2 regions of the Streptomyces sp. NPDC031497 genome follow, and region 2 is predicted to be linked to the other one. Evidence: riboswitches for the same ligand, from Rfam matches in the RefSeq annotation. Region 2 holds a riboswitch; the other holds the start of a gene.
The links. Region 2 has a riboswitch for cyclic di-AMP ahead of ACZ5K7_RS14070 (C40 family peptidase). Riboswitches for the same ligand answer to the same signal wherever they lie in the genome.
Positions count from the first base shown of each region.

Region 1: it holds a riboswitch for cyclic di-AMP, as region 2 does, so the genes downstream of both, ACZ5K7_RS18005 (M23 family metallopeptidase) here and ACZ5K7_RS14070 (C40 family peptidase) in region 2, are expected to answer to the same signal.

Region 1 is NZ_JBVIKO010000007.1:432,308-439,287, forward strand. It holds gene ACZ5K7_RS17975 (SDR family oxidoreductase) at 1-160, shown strand, start outside; gene ACZ5K7_RS17980 (GTP cyclohydrolase II) at 374-1,015, opposite strand; gene ACZ5K7_RS17985 (MarR family winged helix-turn-helix transcriptional regulator) at 1,164-1,691, opposite strand; gene ACZ5K7_RS17990 (dihydrofolate reductase family protein) at 1,761-2,891, shown strand; tRNA gene ACZ5K7_RS17995 (tRNA-Met) at 2,948-3,021, shown strand; gene ACZ5K7_RS18000 (PP2C family protein-serine/threonine phosphatase) at 3,203-4,312, shown strand; cyclic di-AMP (ydaO/yuaA leader) riboswitch at 4,580-4,738, shown strand; gene ACZ5K7_RS18005 (M23 family metallopeptidase) at 4,748-5,794, shown strand; gene ACZ5K7_RS18010 (aldo/keto reductase) at 5,949-6,911, shown strand; gene ACZ5K7_RS18015 (PrsW family intramembrane metalloprotease) at 6,926-6,980, opposite strand, start outside.
Region 2 is NZ_JBVIKO010000006.1:51,644-58,623, forward strand. It holds gene ACZ5K7_RS14055 (C40 family peptidase) at 1-23, opposite strand, end outside; gene ACZ5K7_RS14060 (hypothetical protein) at 525-878, shown strand; partial or broken gene ACZ5K7_RS14065 (tellurite resistance/C4-dicarboxylate transporter family protein) at 882-1,851, opposite strand; gene ACZ5K7_RS14070 (C40 family peptidase) at 1,942-3,087, opposite strand; cyclic di-AMP (ydaO/yuaA leader) riboswitch at 3,096-3,268, opposite strand; gene pcrA (DNA helicase PcrA) at 3,592-6,078, shown strand; gene ACZ5K7_RS14080 (M23 family metallopeptidase) at 6,169-6,980, opposite strand, start outside.

The DNA.
Region 1 (6,980 bases), on a different contig from region 2:
CCTGGACGAGCTGGGCCGGCTCACCCTGTCCCACCAGGGTGACAACCGCACCGTCGTCATCGACCCCACCGCCGGCATGTTCGCGGCGGTCAAGGGCGACGTCCTCACCGACAAGGACGCCCACCTCGCCCCCACCCACTACACCGACTGGCTCTCCTGATCCGCTCACGTGCGCCGGGGTCCTCGTGGCAGAGGCCGTCGGGAACGCGCGCCGACCGGCCGGCCGCCCACGGGGGCTCCTGTCGCCGGATGCCGCCGAACTCCCGTTCCGGATGCCACTGCGCTCTCGTCGCCCGGCGCATCCGGCGCGGCTGTGCCGGGTCCCGCCCGGGATTCCACCCGGAGTCCCTGCCCGCATCCCCCGCCCGGTTCCTCAGCCCGCGTTGAGTTCCGTCAGCTCGCCGAGCGGGAGTGTGTGCTGGGTGTGCAGGACCTTCGCGCGCAGGTAGCGGACGTTGTGCGCGGTGCGGAAGACGCCGGTCGGTACGCGGTCGCGGACGGTGACGCCGAGGTCGCGCAGTTGCTCGGCCTTGTCGGGGTTGTTGGAGAGCAGGTCGAGCTCGGTGACGCCGAGAGCGGTCAGCATCTGGGCGGCGGCGGTGTAGTCGCGGCCGTCCTCGGGGAGGCCGAGCGCGGCGTTCGCCTCGTAGGTGTCGAGGCCCTGGTCCTGGAGGGCGTAGGCGTCGAGCTTGTTGTAGAGGCCGATGCCGCGCCCCTCCTGGCGCAGGTAGAGCAGGATGCCACCGCGCTCCGCGATGCGCTCGACGGCCTCGCGCAGCTGGGGTCCGCAGTCGCAGCGGGCCGAGCCGAAGACGTCGCCGGTCAGGCACTCGGAGTGCAGCCGGACCAGCGGGAGCGCGCCGGGGGCGGGGTCGCCGAGAACGACGGCCACATGTTCCTGGCCGTCGGTGAGGCCATGGAAAGTGACGAGTTCGGCGTTGACGCTGTAGCCGTCGGTGAAGCGCAGCGGAACCCGGACGCGGGCGCGCTGGGTGGCGGCGGGGAAGTCTGGCATCGGGTTCTCCTGTGTCCGGGTGGAGGACGGTAGCGGCCTCTGCTTCAGATTTGAAGCAGATCCACGGCTGGAACCCTATCCATGTTTTAAATTTGAAGCAACAGGATTTCGCGGGAATATCCACGAGGTGTCACGGCGGGCCGAGGCCTTACGAAGGACCGGAACAGGGCGACGACCGCCGCCGCCAGGGAACCTCGTCGGAGGTCGGCCGCGGGGTCGTCGCGTCACCCTCCAGCGCCCGCGCGATCACCGAGCTGATCTCCTCCAGCTGGGTCACCTGCTCGGCGGAGAGATGGTCGAACACCGCCGCCCGTACCGTCTCCACATGCCCCGGCGCGGCACGCTCCAGCACCGCCAGGCCCTCCTCGGTCAGCAGCGCGAAGCTGCTGCGCCTGTCCCACTGGCAGTCCTCGCGCCGGATCAGCCCGTCCTTCTCCAGCCGGGTCACCGCGTACGTCAGCCGGCTCCGGGTGATCTTCGATTTCTCGGCGAGGTCGGTCATGCGCAGCTTGTGCTCCGGCGCCTCGGAGAGACTGACGAGGATGCCGTAGTACAGATGCGGCATGCCGGCGTCCTGCTGGAGCTGCCGGTCCATCGCGTCGTCCAGGAGGTGCGTCGCCGAGATGTAGGCGCGCCAGGCGCTCTGCTCCTTCGGCGTCAGCCAGCGAGTCGTCATGCCGCCAGTGTAGGTTTGTTTCAAAGTTTAACCAAGCCTGCCCGTCGCCCCCGGGAGTGAGCGCGTCCGATGCCGTACCCCTACGTCCTGCTGTCCGCCGCCGTCTCCCTCGACGGCTACCTCGACGACACCGGCCCCGAACGGCTGCTGCTCTCGTCCCCGGCCGACTTCGACCGCGTCGACGAGGTACGGGCCGGTGTCGACGCGATCCTGATCGGCGCCGGCACCATCCGCGCGGACAACCCGCGGCTCCTGGTCAACGACACCGGGCGGCGCGCGGCCCGGGTCGCCGCGGGCAGGCCCGAGTACCCCCTCAAGGTCACGGTCACCGCGACCGGAGACCTCGACCCGGACGCGAAGTTCTGGCACACCGGCGGCGAGAAGGTCGTGTACACGACGGAGACGGGCGCGGCGCGGATCCGCGGCCTCGGTGTCGCCGCGGACGTCGTCTCCCTCGGCGCCGACCTCGACTGGCCCGCGCTGCTGACGGACCTGCGCGAGACGCGGGCGGTCGGCCGGCTGATGGTCGAGGGCGGCGGCACCGTCCACACCCAGCTCCTCCAGCAGGGCCTGGCCGACGAACTCCAGCTGGTCCTGGCCCCGCTCTTCGTCGGCGACCCGAAGGCGCCGCGCCTGTTCGGTCCGGGCGGGTACCAGGCCGGGCGGCTGCGGCTGCTGGAGAGCCGCCGTATCGAGGACGTCGTCCTGATGCGGTACGAGCCCACCGCGCCCGGCGCGGGTGCGTCGGCGTCCGCCGCGGACCGGCACTGGCTGCGGCTCGCCTGCGAGCTGGCGGCGGACTGCCCGCCCTCCCGGACCGCGTTCAGCGTCGGCGCGGTGGTGGTCGCGGCCGACGGCACCGAACTGGCCCGCGGCCACTCCCGGGAGGCCGGCGACCCCGTCGTCCATGCGGAGGAGGCGGCCCTGGCCAAGATCCCCCCGGCCGACCCCCGGCTGGCCACGGCCACCGTCTACACCAGCCTCGAACCCTGCACCCACCGCGCGTCCCGGCCGCACCCGTGCGCCGAGCTGATCCTCCGGGCCGGGGTACGGCGGGTGGTCACGGCGTGGCGCGAGCCGGACACCTTCGTCGAGGCGGCCGACGGGACGGGGATGCTGCGGGAGACGGGGGTGGCGGTGCTGGTGCTGGACCAGTACGAGGACCTGGCGAAGACCCCGAACGCGCACCTGCTGGGCTGACCTCTCTTAACCCGTGTGACTCTCCCCCTTCGGATGGCGTATGCTGGTGTCAACGACGCGGGGTGGAGCAGCTCGGTAGCTCGCTGGGCTCATAACCCAGAGGTCGCAGGTTCAAATCCTGTCCCCGCTACTGAAGAATCAGGGCCGGAATCCAAGAACGAGGATTCCGGCCCTGAGTCGTATACCGGGTTCCATACCGGCACGTGTCCCTCGTCACATCCGTCCGCACTCATCCGCCCGGCCCACACCACTCGCCGCCGCTCGCTCGCAACCGCAAACCTGGACGGACACGCATTGGACACCTGGGACATATGGGGAGTCGTACCGTGGCCCCTGGAGAGGCGCAGGAGGACGGGTCCGCAGCGGTCCGCACCCTGGCCTGCTTCCTGCCGGCCCTGCTGATCGTCGCCGGGGTCTGCTACGACGTCCTCACCCCGAGGGCCTTCACGGCCGTCCCGTTCTTCACGGCAGCCCCGCTGATCGCCGCGCCCCTCACCTCGCTGCGCACCACCGTCCTGACCGGCCTCGCGTCCTTCCTCGCCGCCTTCGCCGTGCACGCCCGCTTCGACTTCGGCCCGAACGTCGACATGGTTACCGAGGTCCTCACCGTGGTCACCGTCGCCGCCCTCGCGGCCGGCATCAACCGGGTCGTGCGCCTCGGTGACCAGCGTCTGGCCTCCGCCCGCGAGATCGCCGAGGCCGCCCAGCGGGCGGTCCTGCCCGAGCCCGACGAGCGGATCGGCGGCTTCGAGATCGCGGCCCGCTACGAGGCGGCCCAGGAGGGCGCCTTCATCGGCGGTGACCTGTACGCGGTCCAGGACACCCCGTACGGCGTGCGGCTGGTCGTCGGCGACGTCCGCGGCAAGGGTATGGGCGCGGTCGCCGCCGTCGCCGTGGTCATCGGCGCGTTCCGGGAGGCCGCCGAGCAAGAGGCAACGCTGGAGGCGGTGGCGGGGCGGCTGGAGCGGGCGCTGGCCCGCGAGGGCGTCCGGCGCGGCGGCCTCGACGCGGTCGAGGGGTTCACCACCGCCGTACTCGCCGAACTCCCGCGCGGTGACGGCACGGTCCGGGTCGTCAACCGCGGCCATCCGCCGCCCCTGCTGCTGCACGGCGACGGCACGGTGTGCCCGGTACGGGGGCCCGAGGCCGCACTGCCGCTCGGGATGGCCGAGTTGGGGGCCTGGCCGGACCGGGCCGCCGAGCACGCGTTCCCGAGCGGGGCCACGCTGCTGCTGTACACCGACGGCCTCTCCGAGGCGCGGGACGCACACGGCCGGTTCTACGACCCCGAGCGGCGGCTGGCCGGCCGTGCCGTCACCGCCCCCGGTGCGCTGCTGGCCCGGCTCGCGGCCGAGGTGCGCAGGCACACCGGCGGCGGCATGACGGACGACATGGCGCTGCTCGCCGTACGACGGCCCTGAGCGCGATCACGCGGCCGTTCTGGGGATTGTCACCCTCGGTGCACGGACGAGCGCCCTCCGCATAACAGCTGAGTCACCATCAAAACGCGTGTGACTCCTGAGCTGGACAGAACACAGAGTCAAGTCGACCGTTTTTGACCGTTCAGGCAGGTAAGTCCATGCTTTGAAAGCTTAATGATCAAGGCGAACAGCTTGGAATCTGACAGCCGGGTCTATTAACGTTCGATAACGCAGCGCGGTCGTCCCAGCCGTCACCCGCGACGGCTCCGCGCGCACGCGCCGAATCCCGCAAGGGAACCGGGGAACCACCACCTTGGGGTGAATCGCACAACTACCGCCGGGTACGAAACGGCCGGTATACGCGCGTAGGAGACCTTCCCGCTCCGAACCCGTCAGCTAACCCGGTAGGCAGCGGAAGGAAAGGAGTGCGCCCGCGTGGCGTCCAACCGGCCTGCTCCGACAGCCCCGTTCGTGCCCAGCCAGCGTCAACCCGAGACCTTCGGCTATGGCGGCTACCGCACCGACGAGGGCCCCTGGGAGGAGTGGAACCCCACCGAGGAGTCCCTCGCCCCGGTACGCGGCCGGCACCGGGTCGCCAAGCAGCGCGGCGGCGGGCTCGCCCGCAGCTCCACGGTCCTCGGCGTCGGCGTCATCGCCGCCGTCGGCGCGGGCGGCATGGCCAGCGCCAACACCGGCAAGCCGCCGGTCTCCATCTCCCTGCCCGACCTGCCGTCCTCCGTCGGCTCCCTGCTCGGCGAGGGCGGTGGCCACCACGCCACCCAGACCGCGCTCAGCAGCGTCACCACGACGACGAACGCCACCGACGCGGACTCCTCCGCCTCCTCGGCCGACGCCGGTGAGGCGCTGCGCAGCCGGATCATCGCCCAGGCCGAGCAGCAGCAGACCCAGCTCGACGTCAAGGCCACCGCCAAGGCCGTGGCCGCCGCCGACAAGGCGGTCTCCGACGCGGAGGCCAAGGCGGAGCAGACGGCGGCCGCCAAGGCCGCCGACGCCAAGGAGCAGGCGCAGGCCGCCGAGAAGGCGCAGGCCGAACAGAAGCGGCTCGCCGCGCTGGCCAAGCAGTACACGCTGCCGGTCGTCTCCTACACGATCACCGGCACCTTCGGGCAGGCCGGCTCGATGTGGGCCTCCGGCTACCACACCGGGCTCGACTTCGCCGCTCCCACCGGCACGATCATCAAGGCCGTGCACAGCGGCACCGTCACGGAGGCCGGCTGGGCCGGCTCGTACGGCTACCGCACGATCATCACCCTGGACGACGGCACCGAGCTGTGGTTCTGCCACCAGTCCTCGATCGGCGTCAAGGTCGGCCAGAAGGTCGCCACCGGTGACGTCATCGGCCGCGTCGGCGCCACCGGCAACGTCACCGGCCCGCACCTCCACCTGGAGGTCCACCCCGGCGGCCAGGCCACCGGCATCGACCCGATGACCTGGCTGCGCGGCAAGGGCCTCAACCCCTGACGGACCCCACTGATCCCCGGCGGCCCTGACGACAACCCCCCGACGTCAGGGCTGCCGGTTCGGTGTACCCAGGGCACCCCGGTGCATTCCGCTTTTACGAGAACTTCGCGTTGCGTCGGCATGGGCGCACCGGCAGCCGGTGTTGAACTGAGGCATGACTGCTTCTTCCGCTTCCCGCTCCCTCCGCAAGCTCGGCGCCTCCGACCTGGAGGTCTTTCCGCTCTGCCTGGGCGGCAACGTCTTCGGCTGGACCGCCGACGAGGCCGCCTCCTTCGCCGTCCTCGACGCGTACACGGCCGCCGGCGGCAACTTCGTGGACACCGCCGACTCGTACACGGCCTGGATCGAGGGCCACAAGGGCGGCGAGTCCGAGACCGTCATCGGCAAGTGGGTCAAGGCGCGCGGCAACCGCGACGACGTCGTGATCGCGACGAAGGTCAGCCAGCACCCCGATTACCCGGGCCTGTCGGGCGCCAACATCAAGGCCGCCGCCGACGCGTCCCTGCGCCGCCTGGACACCGACTACATCGACCTGTACTACACCCACTTCGACAAGCCCGAGATCCCGGTCGAGGAGATCATCGGCGCCCTGGACGAACTGGTGCGGGCGGGCAAGGTCCGGCACATCGCCGCGTCCAACATCACCGCCGAGCGGCTCCAGGAGTCCCTGGACCTCTCCGACCGTGAGGGCCTCGCCCGGTACGTCGCCCTCCAGCCCCACTACAACCTGGTCTCCCGCGACACCTATGAGGGCCCCCTCCAGGAGCTGGCCTCGCGCACCGGCCTCGCGGCGGTCCCGTACTTCGCCCTGGCCGCCGGATTCCTCACCGGCAAGTACCGCCCCGGCACGACGGTCGACAGCCCCCGCGCGGGCCGCGCGGCCCAGTACCTGGAGACCGAGCGGGGCCAGAAGGTGCTGACCGCCCTGGACGAGATCGCCGAGGCCCACTCCGCCCCGGTCCCCACGGTCGCCCTGGCCTGGCTGGCGGCCCAGCCCACCATCACGGCCCCCATCGCCTCGGCCCGCACCCTGGACCAGCTCCCGGCCCTGCTGGGCGTGGCGGACCTGGAGCTGACGGAGCAGGAACTGACCCGGCTCACGGCCGCTTCCGCCTGACGCTTGCTTTCCCGCTAACCCCGGTACGGGTTGTAGGACGGATACGGCACCGCCGGCCCGTACCACCCC
Region 2 (6,980 bases):
CGGGGCTTGCGGTGCGCTGCCACCTGGACTGGTCACGTCCTTTCGTACGACTGCCGTGTCGTCCGTACGCACGCCAGGGGGAGCGCGCATACGGCCGCGGGGGTGCGGATTGCGCGTCCGGCGGCGGCCCGCACAGGGGAGCGGGCCGCCGCCGGACTTTCTCGGCGGTGGTGTCCGACTGCCGCCCCTGGCCCGGGCGGCGGTGGGGAGTCGGTCACCTGGGGGAGGACGCTAGGCCGGACTGTGTCGGCCAGGTAACGCGATGCGCGGAATTGGCGTGACCAGATCGTTACCCGACGGTATGTGACCGGGATTCCGGTCCGGAGCCGTCGGCTTCACGGGGCGGGATGACCGAAGCGGCGGTTCCAGGGCGAGCGGGGCGCACGGGGTGCTATGGGGTGCATATATGCGATGCCGTGCGGGCGGCGCGGGCAGGCGCGTGCGAGTGCGGGCGGGCGGCGGCGGGCGCCGAGGGAGGGGCCGGTGCCCGGTGCTCCGGGGGACCCTGATTAGGCTCCGGGGCCATGGGCGTACTCATCCATCTCTTCGTCGGTCTGCACATCATCGGCATCGCCGCGCTCCTCGGCGGTTTCCTCACTCAGATGAAGGCGATGGGCCAGGGCACGGCCCGGTTCGTCCCCGGGATGCTGCACGGCGCGTTCACCATGCTCGCGACCGGTGTGATCCTGGTCGGCCTCAACGAGGCCGACGACCACCACGTCAACACCGTCAAGATCGGTGTGAAGCTCGCGCTGCTGATCGTGATCCTCGGGCTCGTCTATGTGAAGCGGGACGACGAGAAGGTGGAGAAGGGTGCCTTCGGCCTGGTGGGCCTGCTGACCATGGTGAACATCTTCATCGCCGTGCTGTGGACGTGACCCTCAGGAAGTCTTCCTGAGGGCGGCGCGGGCGACCGCCACCGCGCCGGCGGCCACCGCCAGCCAGGCGGCCACCGCGACCCACACCAGGACCCGCCCCGGCCACCTCAGCCACGGGACGGCGACGGCGGCCGCGACCGACAGCGTCGCCGCGGCCGTCATCCCCATCGGGAAGACCGTCGCCCAGCGGTGTTCGTTGTAACGCGGCCGGGGACGCGCCACCTCGGCGGTCAGCAGCACGACGTACCAGGCCAGGGACAGGACGAGCAGCGCCACCGTCACCGTGCGCAGGACGCCCCGGTCGTCGTCGTTCCACAGGTACAGCCGGGCGCTGTCGGCGGCCAGCAGCTTCGCCCCGGCCAGCGCGGAGATCGCGAGCGCGCCGCCCGCGACCCAGTGGTCGCCCGGCCCCTCGGTCACCTGCCGCCACTCGAAATGAGCCACGGCGAACCCGTACAGCACCAGGCCCAGCCAGAACAGCACCAACGCCGTGTGCGCGAGCCACGCGGTCGTCACGGCCGCCGCCAACGTCGCCCCGAGCACGGCCGGCCCCTGCGTGGCCACACAGGTCAGGAACACCGCACCGGGCATGCGCCGCTTCCAGTTCCGTACGACGAGGACCAGCAACGGCGGCCACAGCACCGCCGACAGCGCCAGCAGGGCCTCGGCGAGGGTCTGCCCGCCGAGCGCCGAGAACTGCGTCCCCAGTACCGTCGTCGCCGCCACGGCGGTGAGCGCGCCCGGTGTCTCCGCCTCCGCCACCCAACGCCGACGGTCCTCCAGCAGCCGTACGACGAAGTCCGTGGCCAGTGCCGCCCAGGCCACGCAGGCCAGCACCAGCGCGACCCGGGACACGGTCTCCGCCCCCGCCAGATGCAGCCCCCGCCGACACGATGCCGGTGGCCATCACGGCGGACCCGGCCGCCGGCGGACGCTGCGCCCACCAGGAGCCTAGGGGTGAAATGCCGGACATGCCCCTGATGCTAGGGAACCCTCACCCGTCGCATGAGCGGGGCACGCGCGCGTGCGGCACGCGATGCGGGCGGGCACGCGCCCGCGCCTCTCAGGCCGGTCGCACCACGCTGTGGATGATCGACTCGCCCCCGTAGTAGATCGACTCCTCCCGGACGTACGCGCCGGGCTTCGGGGCGTGGATCATCATGCCGTCGCCGATGTAGATGCCGACGTGGCTGACGTCGTCGTAGAAGAAAACCAGGTCGCCGGGCTGGGCGTCGGCGAGGGAGACGGTGGTGCCGGCGTTCACCTGGTCGTAGGTGGTGCGCGGCAGGGAGACGCCCGCGGCCTTCCAGGCGGCCTGGGAGAGGCCGGAGCAGTCGTACGAGCCGGGCCCGGTGGCGCCCCAGACGTACGGCTTGCCGACCTGCGCGCGGGCGAAGGCGATCGCCTTGGCGGCCTTCGTCCCGTAGGCGGAGTCGGAGGACGACGACGGGGAGCTGCTGGAGGCCGACGTCGAGGAGGGCGACGCCTCCTGCTTCGCGGCCGCCGCCTGCTGCTGCGCGAGCTCGGCCGCCTCGCGTGCCGCCGCCGCCCGCTGCTTCTGCTCGATCTCCGCCAGTCGTGCCTTCTCCTGGGCCGTCAGCTGCGACAGCAGCTCCCGCGCGGAGGTCAGCTTCGTCTGGACGGTGGACTTGGCGGTCTTGAGGTCGTCCTGCGTCTCGGTGAGCGTCTCCAGGCTCTTGGCGGCCTCCTGCCGCTTCGCCATGGTCGCGGACTGCTGTGTGGTGTAGTCGTCGACCGCGTCCTTCTCGCGCGAGGTCAGCCGGCTCATCAGTTGCGTCTGGTCGAAGTAGTCCTGAGGACTGTCCGCGAGCAGGAAGGTCGCCGTGTCGGGCGCACTGGCCCCGGTCCGGTACTGGGCCGCGGCGAACGACCCCAGTTCCTCACGCGCCTTGTTGAGCCGGTCCGTGCGCTCGGCGACGTCGTCGAGCAGGGTGTCGACCTGCTTGCGCTGCTTGCCGGTCTTCTCCTTGGCCGCGTTGTACTTCTCGGTCGCCGACTCCGCCTGCCGGTAGAGGGCGTCGACCTTCTTCTCGACCTCCTCCAGGCTGGGCTTGCCGTCCTCGGAGGGTGCGGCGTTGGCCGTCTGGGAGAGCAGTGCCACGGAGGTGAGGGCGGCGGTGGCCAGGGCGGGGGTGCGTATGCCTGCTACGCGCGTTGCGGACGGACGCGACTTGCGGTGCGACGCCAACGGGGGCGACTCCTTCCGTGCTCCGCCTACCGAGTTAGCTGTCGGATTCGGGCGGTGGTTCGGAAGGGTTGCCCTACGGTCCGTTCCCCAGTGGGAAGTCGGGACCGATTCACCCCAAGGTTCGGTGTGGGTCCCCGGTTCCGGATGCGCGGCGGCACCCTGGATTCGGCGGAGGCCGTGCGGCCCGGCGACGTTCGCCGGTGGGGGTCGTACGGCCTGCCCGGCACGTTAACCAACTCGTGTGCTCTGTGTGAAGTTTGATGTGCGATATGCCCGATACATTTTCGTGACCTTGGTGTTGCGGACCGGTCGGATCGGTCGATCGGGGATGGTATGGGGTTACTTGTCCGGCGCGGTCGAGTGGTCCGCGCTCTCGGCTGACGGGCACACCCGTGTTCACGGCGTGTGATCGCTGACCGTGAGGGGCCGATTCTGGCGGGTGACCGGGGTGACTTTCCGGGGTGGGGACCGGTTGTCAGTGGGGCGCCCTAGACTCGGAGAGCGATGAGCAGCCTCTTTGACGACAGCTTCCTGGCGAGCCTCCAGCCCCCGCGCGGCCACGAGGAGGAACCCCCGCCGCCGCCCGAGGACGAGCACGTACCGGAGCCGGTTCCGGACGATCTGTTCGGCGGGCAGTTCGACGCGCCCCCGGACCGTGACGCCTACTACCGCGACGGTGCCGCCCGCCCGGCCCTGGACCCGGCCGCGCTCCTGGAGGGGCTGAACGAGAACCAGCGGGCCGCCGTCGTGCACGCAGGGTCCCCGCTGCTGATCGTGGCCGGCGCCGGTTCCGGCAAGACGCGCGTGCTCACCCACCGCATCGCGCACCTGCTCGGCGCGCGCCAGGTGCACCCGGGGCAGATCCTCGCGATCACCTTCACCAACAAGGCCGCGGGCGAGATGAAGGAGCGCGTCGAGCACCTCGTCGGCCCGCGCGCGAACGCGATGTGGGTGATGACCTTCCACAGCGCGTGCGTGCGGATCCTGCGCAGGGAGAGCAAGAAGCTCGGCTTCACCTCCTCCTTCTCGATCTACGACGCCGCCGACTCCAAGCGCCTGATGGCCCTGGTCTGCCGCGACCTGGACCTCGACCCCAAGCGCTTCCCGCCGAAGTCGTTCAGCGCCCAGGTCAGCAACCTCAAGAACGAGCTGGTCGACGAGGAGGACTTCGCCGCTCGGGCGAGCGACGGCTTCGAGAAGACCCTCGCCCAGGCCTACGCCATGTACCAGTCGCGGCTGCGTGAGGCGAACGCCCTCGACTTCGACGACCTGATCATGACGACCGTCAACCTGCTGCGCGCCTTCCCGGACGTCGCCGAGCACTATCGCCGCCGCTTCCGGCACGTCCTGGTCGACGAGTACCAGGACACCAACCACGCCCAGTACGCCCTCGTGCGCGAGCTGGTCGGCACCGGCGCTCACGAGGCGGACGTGCCGCCGGGCGAGCAGGACCTGCCGCCCGCCGAGCTCTGCGTCGTCGGTGACGCCGACCAGTCGATCTACGCCTTCCGGGGCGCGACGATCCGCAACATCCTCCAGTTCGAGGAGGACTACCCGAACGCGACGACGATCCTCCTGGAGCAGAACTACCGCTCCACGCAGACGATCCTCTCCGCCGCCAACGCGGTCATCGAGCGCAACGAGTCCCGCCGCCCGAAGAATCTGTGGACCAACGCGGGCGCGGGCGCGCAGATCACCGGCTACGTCGCCGACACCGAGCACGACGAGGCGCAGTTCGTCGCCGACGAGATAGACCGTCTGACGGACGCGGGCAAGGCGAAGGCGGGCGATGTCGCCGTCTTCTACCGCACCAACGCGCAGTCCCGTGTCTTCGAGGAGATCTTCATCCGTGTCGGCCTGCCCTACAAGGTCGTCGGCGGTGTCCGCTTCTACGAGCGCAAGGAGGTCCGGGACGTCCTGGCCTACCTCCGGGTCCTCGCCAACCCCGAGGACTCCGTCCCGCTGCGCCGGATCCTCAACGTCCCCAAGCGCGGTATCGGCGACCGCGCGGAGGCGATGATCGACGCCCTCGCCCAGCGCGAGAAGATCAGCTTCCCCCAGGCACTCAAGCGCGTGGACGAGGCGTACGGCATGGCCGCGCGGTCCACCAACGCGGTCAAGCGGTTCAACACCCTGATGGAGGACCTCCGTACGGTCGTGGAGTCCGGCGCCGGACCGGCCACCGTCCTGGAGGCGATCCTGGAACGCACCGGCTATCTCGCCGAGTTGCAGGCCTCCACCGATCCGCAGGACGAGACCCGGATCGAGAACCTCCAGGAGCTCGCCTCCGTGGCGCTGGAGTTCGAGCAGGAGTCCGGGGAGGGCGAGGCACCGGCCGGGCTGTCTGCCTTCCTCGAGCGGGTGGCGCTGGTCGCCGACTCCGACCAGATCCCCGACGAGGACGAGGACGGCTCCGGCGTCATCACTTTGATGACCCTGCACACCGCCAAGGGCCTCGAGTTCCCGGTGGTCTTCCTGACCGGCATGGAGGACGGCGTCTTCCCGCACATGCGCGCGCTCGGCCAGACCAAGGAGCTGGAGGAGGAGCGGCGCCTCGCGTACGTCGGCATCACGCGCGCGCGGGAACGGCTGTACCTCACGCGGTCGGCGATGCGCAGCGCCTGGGGACAGCCGTCGTACAACCCGCCCTCGCGCTTCCTGGAGGAGATCCCGGCCGGGTATCTGGAGTGGAAGCGGACCGGGGCGATGGCGCCGGTGTCCTCCGGGCCCGCGTCGGGCGTGGCGGCCTCGCTGTCCTCGACCCGCTCGCGCTCCTCGGCGTCCGGTGCGTCCGGCTTCGCCACCCGACGGTCCTCGGAGAAGCCGGTGGTCTCGCTGGCCGTCGGCGACCGGGTCACCCACGACCAGTTCGGCCTCGGCACGGTCGTCGGGGTGAAGGGCACGGGCGGCAACGCGGAGGCGACGATCGACTTCGGCGACACCAAGCCGAAGCGGCTGCTGCTGCGGTACGCGCCGGTGGAGAAGCTGTAACCGCGCCGCCGCTGTGAAGACAGAAGACTAAAGCCCCGCTGCCACGAGCGGGGCTCACCGACCGGGACCAGGTCGGGCCGAGGATCAGGATCAGGTCGGGTCGAGCCCGTGGCTCCGCAGCCACGGCAGCGGGTCTATGGCGGAGCCCCCCGCCGGCCTGACCTCGAAGTGCAGATGCGGACCGGTCGAGTTGCCGGAGTTCCCGGAGTACGCGATCGGATCCCCGGCCTTCACGGTCGTACCCGAGGCGACACGGTACGACGAGAGGTGGCAGTACCAGGTCTCCGTGCCGTCCTTCGCCGTCACGATCATCATGTTGCCGTAGGCGCTGTTCCACTTGGTGGAGACGACGCCGTCGGTCGCGGCCATCACCGTCGTCCCGTAGGAGACGGGGAAGTCGATGCCGGTGTGGACGGACATCCAGTTCACCCCGGCCTGGCCGAAGTAGGCGCTGAGCCCCCGCTGCGTGACCGGGAGGGCGTACTTGGGGCGCAGCCGCTCCTTGCGGGCCGCCTCCGCCGCCGCCTTCTTCTTCTCGGTCTCCTGCTGGGTCTTGAGGTCGATGCGCTCCTGGGTCCGGCTGGCCCGGTCGGCGAAGTCGTCGGCGCCCGCCGAGAGCGTCCGCAGCTGGGCGTCCAGCTTGCTGTTGGCGGCGGACGGTTTCACCGACTGCGCGTCCGAGGCGGAGGCGGTGGTGTCCTGGCCGTCGCCGCCGGTCAGGGTACCGACGGAGGCGGCCGCGATTCCGGCGACCCCCATCACACAGGCAGAGGGCACGGCTACCGTCAGCAGCGCGGAGCGCTTGGGGGGCGTACGGCGGCGGGAACGCGCCCCCGCGCGGCCTCCGGCGCGTGTCGAGGCCGGAGCGACCGGAGTGACCTCTTCCTGGTCCTCCAGCAGTG